Regions from separate parts of the Mycobacterium sp. SMC-11 genome, predicted to be linked through region 1. Evidence: riboswitches for the same ligand, from Rfam matches in the RefSeq annotation. Region 1 holds a riboswitch; the other holds the start of a gene.
What was found. Region 1 has a riboswitch for cobalamin ahead of ACKY0X_RS17160 (ABC transporter substrate-binding protein). Riboswitches for the same ligand answer to the same signal wherever they lie in the genome.
Positions count from the first base shown of each region.

Region 2: linked by a shared signal. The riboswitch ahead of metE (5-methyltetrahydropteroyltriglutamate--homocysteine S-methyltransferase) and the one ahead of ACKY0X_RS17160 (ABC transporter substrate-binding protein) in region 1 are both predicted to bind cobalamin.

Region 1 is NZ_CP176430.1:3,598,405-3,601,607, forward strand. Features, by position in the region: gene cobN (cobaltochelatase subunit CobN) at 1-1,116, opposite strand, end outside; cobalamin riboswitch at 1,145-1,270, opposite strand; cobalamin riboswitch at 1,280-1,431, shown strand; gene ACKY0X_RS17160 (ABC transporter substrate-binding protein) at 1,488-2,684, shown strand; gene ACKY0X_RS17165 (FecCD family ABC transporter permease) at 2,681-3,203, shown strand, end outside.
Region 2 is NZ_CP176430.1:1,199,629-1,202,831, reverse strand. Features, by position in the region: gene ACKY0X_RS05765 (thiolase family protein) at 1-629, opposite strand, end outside; gene ACKY0X_RS05760 (SDR family oxidoreductase) at 735-1,394, shown strand; cobalamin riboswitch at 1,441-1,653, shown strand; gene metE (5-methyltetrahydropteroyltriglutamate--homocysteine S-methyltransferase) at 1,774-3,203, shown strand, end outside.

The DNA of each region.
Region 1 (3,203 bases):
CAGCCGCCGCAGCAGCCGCACCGCCGACACCGGGGTGTCCAGACCGACGGCGTTGCCCACCCGGGAATGCTTGGTGGGATAGGCCGACAACACCAACGCCAGCTTCTTCTGTGCGTTCGGGATACGGCGCAGCACCGCGTGATTCACCGCGACCCCGGCCACCCGGGAGCACCGCTCGGGATCGGCGGCGTAGTGCGGCAGCCCGTCGTCGTCGATCTCCTTGAAGGAGAACGGGACGGTGATGATCCGGCCGTCGAATTCCGGGATGGCGATCTGGGTGGCCGAATCCAGCGGGGTCACGCCGTCGTCGTTGGCCTCCCAGTCCGCCCGCGTGGACGCCAGGCACAGTCCCTGGAACACCGGGATGTCCAGCGCCGCGATCTGTTCGATGTCCCACGCGCCGTCGTCGTCGCCGGCACTGACCCCGGCGGTGGCGTTCATCGCCCCACCGGCCGCCAGCATGCAGACCACCACCGCGTCGAGCTGCCCCAGCGCCGCGAAGAGCTCCTCGGGGGCGTTGCGCAGTGACGCGGCGAAGATCGGCACCCCGACGGCCCTGCCGGTCGCATCGATCGCGTCGGCCAGGGCGTGTGCGAAACCGGCATTGCCGCTGACCTCGTGGGCCCGGTAGTACAGCACCCCGATCCGCACCGCGTCGGGAGACTCAGCGGACTCGCTCCGCCTCTCCCGCTGGCCGTAACCCCACTCCGGGATCACCGCCGGTTCCTCGAAGCCCTCCCCGGTGAGCAGCACTGTGTCGCACAGAAACGCGTGCAGCTGCGCGAGGTTGGCGGGCCCGCCCTCGGCGAGGTAGGCGTGCGCCTGGGCGGCCAGGCCGATCGGGACCGTGGAGCACTCCATCAGCTCGGCGTTGGGCGAGCGTTCCCCGCCGAGCACCACCAACGGCAGTCCGGTCGCGCGCAGCAGCTTCAGTTCCTCGGCGATCTCGGCCGACGACCCCAGGATGCGCAGCACTACGACGTCGGCGCCGTTGACCAGCGGTTCGATGTCGTGGCGTGCGGGGTTCCCGAGCCGGTAGGCCGCGCCGCTGGCCCGCGCGGACAGCAGGTCGGTGTCGGAAGTGGACAGCAACGCGATACGGCGTGCCTGCGCCATCAGGGGCCTCCTCGGGGTTCTCGCCCCTCGTCGTCGGATGTCTCGTGGCCGTATCTGGCTGGGGGCACGCGACCCCTCACAGTGGCGGAACCGCCCCGGATTTGCACCGGGTTCCTGACGCCACGAGACGGCGGCCAGCCTAACGCAGCGCGGCGTGTAACAATGTCGCCGGTAAGGCGATGACGAATGAGGAAGCCGGTGCGAATCCGGCGCGGTCCCGCCACTGTCATCGGGGAGCGACCCTCATCAGCCACGGCCCGCCACTTGTGGGGTTGGAAGGCGAGGCGAGCAGTGATCCGAGAGCCAGGAGACTCACGTCAACGCGTCCTGCGTACCGGGGCGGTGTACCCCGAGGAAGCTGATTCACGCTGATGTCCCGTGCGTTGCGGGTAGTTGCTGCGCTCCTGGTAGCGCTGGCCACCGCGCTGTCGTTGGCCGGCTGCTTGGGCGAACCCACCACCCGCACACCGCAAGCGCGTGCCGGCTGCATCACCGACTTCGATCCGGCCACCGACTATTTCCCAGACAAGTCGACGCTGACCGAGGCCACCAACTTCGCCATCACCTACCACGGCAGTTACCAGGTTCTGACGGTCAAGCGGCCCTACCTCGGCGGCAAGCCGGTGTCGTGGGTGTTGGTGCGCTGCGGTGCGCCCGCGCCGGCGTTGACCGGGGAGCTGGCCAATGCCCAGCGGATCACCGTCCCGGTGCGGAGCCTCTACTCGGGCTCGACGACGCATCTGGCGATGATCTCCGAACTGGGCCAGGCGGGCGTGGTCACCGGTGTGGCCAGCCCGGCAGCCGTCGCCGACCCGCAGATCCGTGCGCGCATCGACGCCGGTGAGATCGTCGGCTACGCCCCCGGCGGGCAGATCAACATCGAGCGCGTGATCGGCGCGGGCCCCGACCTGCTGGTTACCGAGGGCATCGACGACCCCGGCTATCCCAAGCTGCGCGAAGCCGGTACCCCCGTGCTGGCCGACGCCGAATGGCTGGAGCCGACCCCGCTGGGCCGGGCCGAATGGATCAAGGTGTTCGCCGCGCTGACCGGGACCGAACACCAAGCAGCGCAGGCCTACCAGGCCATCCGGGACCGTTACCGCGCCTTGGCGGCGCAAGCCGCCGCAGCCAAGCCCGTCGAGGTCTTGGTCGGCACCATGTACTCGGGCAGCTGGTCGATGCCCACCGGCGAGAGCTACTCGGGGCGTCTGGTCGCCGACGCCGGCGGCACCTACCCCTGGCTGTCGGAGACCGGCGCCGAGACCCGGCACCTGAATTTCGAGTCGGTGTACACCCGTGCCGGCACCGCACCGGTCTGGCTGGTCACCGACGACTGGCAAACCCTGGGCGACGCGGTGGCCCGTGACAGCCGCTACGGCGAGCTGACCGCGCTGCGGACCGGCCATGTGTGGTCGGCGACCAAGGCAATGACACCCGCTGGCGGCAACCTTTATTGGGAACGCGGCACGGCACGACCGGATCTGCTGCTCGGCGACCTCGTTGCGATCCTGCATCCCGAGCTCGCCGCCGACCACCCGTTCGAGTTCTACCGGCGGGTGCCGCGATGAAGCCGCGTATCGCCCTGGTGCTGGCCGCGCTGAGCGCCGCGGTGGTTCTGCTGGCCGTGCTGGGGTTGGTGCTCGGGCCGGTGCGGGTGCCGGTGCTCGATACCGTGCAGGTGCTGTTCGGCGCCGAACCCTCCGACCCACGCTGGCAGGTGATCGTGTGGAACATGCGGTTGCCGCGGGTGCTGACCGCGCTGGCCGCCGGGTCCGCCCTGGGCGTCGCCGGCCTGCAGCTGCAAACCCTGTTCCGCAACACCCTCGCCGATCCCTACATTCTGGGCGTGAGCTCCGGGGCGAGCCTGGGCGTCGCGGTGGTGGTGCTGCTCGGCGGGGCGGCCGGCGGCGGTTTCACCACCGCGGTGGCCGGTGCCAGCCGCGCCGCGGAGGTGATCGCAGCGGCCCTGGGTGCGGCGGCCATGCTGACGCTGGTTCTGGTGCTGTCGCGGTGGACCCGCTCGGCGGCGACGCTGCTGCTGATCGGTGTGATGATCGGCGCGGCCAGCACCGCGCTGGTGAGCTTGG
Region 2 (3,203 bases), 2.4 Mb from region 1:
CGGCGGATGCCCTCGTCCTCGCTGATGACGTTGCCCTCGGGATCCGTGATCGAGACGATCTCGTCCTTGAAGGCGCCGGCGTCCTGTGCGGCACCGGCCTTTTCGTGCGATGCCAGCGCGAACTCGTCGAGCGCGGTGCGGCTCAGGCCCCACTTGGTGGCCATCATCTCCGCTCCGATGCCCTGGTTGGGGGTCTGGGTGTAGCGCGCCTTGAAGGAATCCCCGTACGGGCGGCCGCCGTTGGCCAGCGAGGAACCCATCGGGGTCCGCGACATCGACTCGACACCACCGGCGACCACGACGTCGTAGTGTCCGGCGACCACACCGGCGGCGGCGAAGTGCACCGACTGCTGGCTGGAACCACACTGGCGGTCCACGGTCACCGCGGGCACCGTCTCCGGCCAGCCCGCGCTCAGCACCGCCGTGCGGCCGATGTCCAGGGCCTGCTCACCGGCCTGCATGACACAGCCCCAGATCACGTCGTCGACCAGGGCCGGGTCCACGCCGGCCCGGTTGACCAGCCCGTTGAGCACCTGGGCGGACAGTTCGGCCGGGTGTACCCCGGACAGTCCGCCGTTGCGCTTGCCGATCGGCGCGCGCACCGCTTCGACGATGACGGCTTCAGCCATGGGTGCTCCTTAGTTGGTTCGGGGTCTTGTTACTTCGATTGTCGACGGGCGCGCTCGGGCGGCGTCAGCGGGGGTCATTCCGCGCTCCCGCGTAACGTCGAATCCATGGCACGCATCGTGATCGTCGGCGGCCACGGCAAGATCGCCCTGCTGCTGGCCCCCACCCTCGTTAGTCGCGGCGACCAAGTCAGCTCGGTGTTCCGCAACCCCGACCACGCCGAGGAGGTCGCGGTCACCGGCGCGGTCCCGGTGGTGGCCGATATCGAACAGCTCGGCACCGACGGCCTGGCCCGGCTCTTTGCCGATCATGACGCGGTGGTGTTCTCCGCCGGCGCCGGTGGCGGAAACCCGGCACGCACCTACGCCGTCGACCGCGACGCCGCCATTCGCAGCATCGACGCCGCCGCGAAAGCCGGTGCGCGGCGATTCGTGATGGTGTCCTATTTCGGCGCGGGACCCGATCACGGCATTCCCGAAGACGATCCGTTCTATCCGTACGCGCAGGCCAAGGCCGCCGCCGACGCCCATCTACGCGCCAGCGACCTGGACTGGACGGTGCTGGGGCCCAGCCGGCTAACCCTGGATCCAGCCAGCGGAGAAATCGCCGTCGGTCCCGACACGGCCAAAGGGCAGGTCTCCCGCGGCAACGTCGCGTTGGTGATCGCTGCCTCCCTGGCCGACAAGTCGACCATCGGCCGCACCATCGAGTTCAACGACGGCCCGACCCCGATCCCGGAGGCACTCGCGGCCGGTCGAGCCGAGTAACCTCGATCACGCAACTGGTTTGCCGTTGTCGCCGCCAGGCGGCTTCGGCATCGAGCGCACCGCGGTTTACGTAGTTTTCCGCGGAGCGCGAGAGGGAACCCGGTGAGAATCCGGGACTGTCCCGCAGCGGTATGCAGGAACGACCGCCGTCATAAGCACTGGTCATGGGTTCGCCCGCCGACTGGGAAGCGACGGCCACTAGGAGCACCTCGGTGCGCGCCTGCGAGTCCGAATACCTGCCCGTTGTGCTGGGCGCGCCGCGCCCGGCGGATCAACGCCTCGCGGAATGGGCGTCTGGTTTTGAGGGTTATAGTGCTTTATATATAGGCACGGGACCGGATCAGCTGGGCGGCTGCTGGCGTTGACCCACCCTCGTCAATTGAAGGATCAAATCGTGACCGTTCAAGCCTTTACCGCCACCGTTCTCGGCTCACCACGAATCGGACCGCGCCGCGAACTCAAGCGCGCCACCGAAAGCTACTGGGCCGGCCGGATCGACCAGGACGAGCTCAAGAAGGTGGCCGCCGGCCTGCGCCGTGACACCTGGGCACAGTTGGCCGCCGCGGGGCTCGACTCGATACCGGTGAACACGTTCTCCTACTACGACCAGATGCTCGACACCGCGGTGCTGCTGGGCGCACTCCCGGCCCGGGTGGCCGGCGTCGCCGACGAGTTGGACCGCTACTTCGCCGCGGCCCGCGGCAACGCCGACATCGCTCCGCTGGAGATGACGAAGTGGTTCGACACCAACTACCACTACATCGTTCCCGAGATCGGGGCGGACACGACGTTCTCGCTCAACCCCGCCAAGGTGCTCTCCGAGCTCGCCGAGGCCAAGGAGCAGGGCTTCGGCGGAAACGCAGCCCGGCCGGTGATCATCGGTCCGGTCACGTTCCTGTTGCTCAGCAAGGCCGTCGACGGTGCGCCGGCGCCGATCTCGCGCCTCGACGAGCTGACCGACGTCTACGCCGAGCTGCTGGGCAAGCTGGCCGACGCCGGCGCCGAATGGGTGCAGATCGATGAGCCGGTGCTGGTGACCGACATCTCCGCGGACGCCCCCGCCCTGGCCGAGCAGGTGTACAAGCGCCTCGGCGGGCTGAGCAAGCGGCCGGCGATCTTCGTGGCCACCTACTTCGGTGACCCCGGGGCCGGGCTGGCGGCGCTGGCCCGCACCCCGGTCGAGGCGATCGGCGTCGACCTGGTTTACGGACCCAACACCGCAATCGCGTCCGTGCCGGAGCTGGCTTCCAAGGTTCTGGTCGCCGGCGTGGTCGACGGCCGCAACATCTGGCGCACCGACCTGCAGGCCGCCCTGGCCAAGCTGGCGTCGCTGTTGGGTTCAGCGGAGGCCGTTGCCGTATCGACGTCGTGCTCGACGCTGCACGTGCCCTACTCGCTGGAGCCCGAGACGGGTCTGGACGACGCGCTGCGCAGCTGGCTGGCGTTCGGCGCCGAAAAGGTGGCCGAGGTGGCCACCTTGGCCCGCGCGCTGCGCGAGGGACGCGAAGCCGTGGCTGCGGAGATCGAGGCGTCCAACGCCGCAGCCGCGTCCCGCACCTCCGACCCCCGCCTGAACAATGCGGCGTTGCGCGCGCAGATCGCCGAGATCCGGGCGGCCGGCAGCCAGCGCGGTTCGGCCGAGGCACGCCGCAGCGCCCAGGACGAGCGGCTGCACCTGCCGCCGCTGCCGACCACCACCATCGGGTCGTTCCCGCAGACCGTGGAGATCCGCAAGGCCCGCGCCGCGCTGGCGGCCGGGGAGATCGACGAGGCGCAGTACACCGACCGGATGAAGGCGGAGGTCGCTGC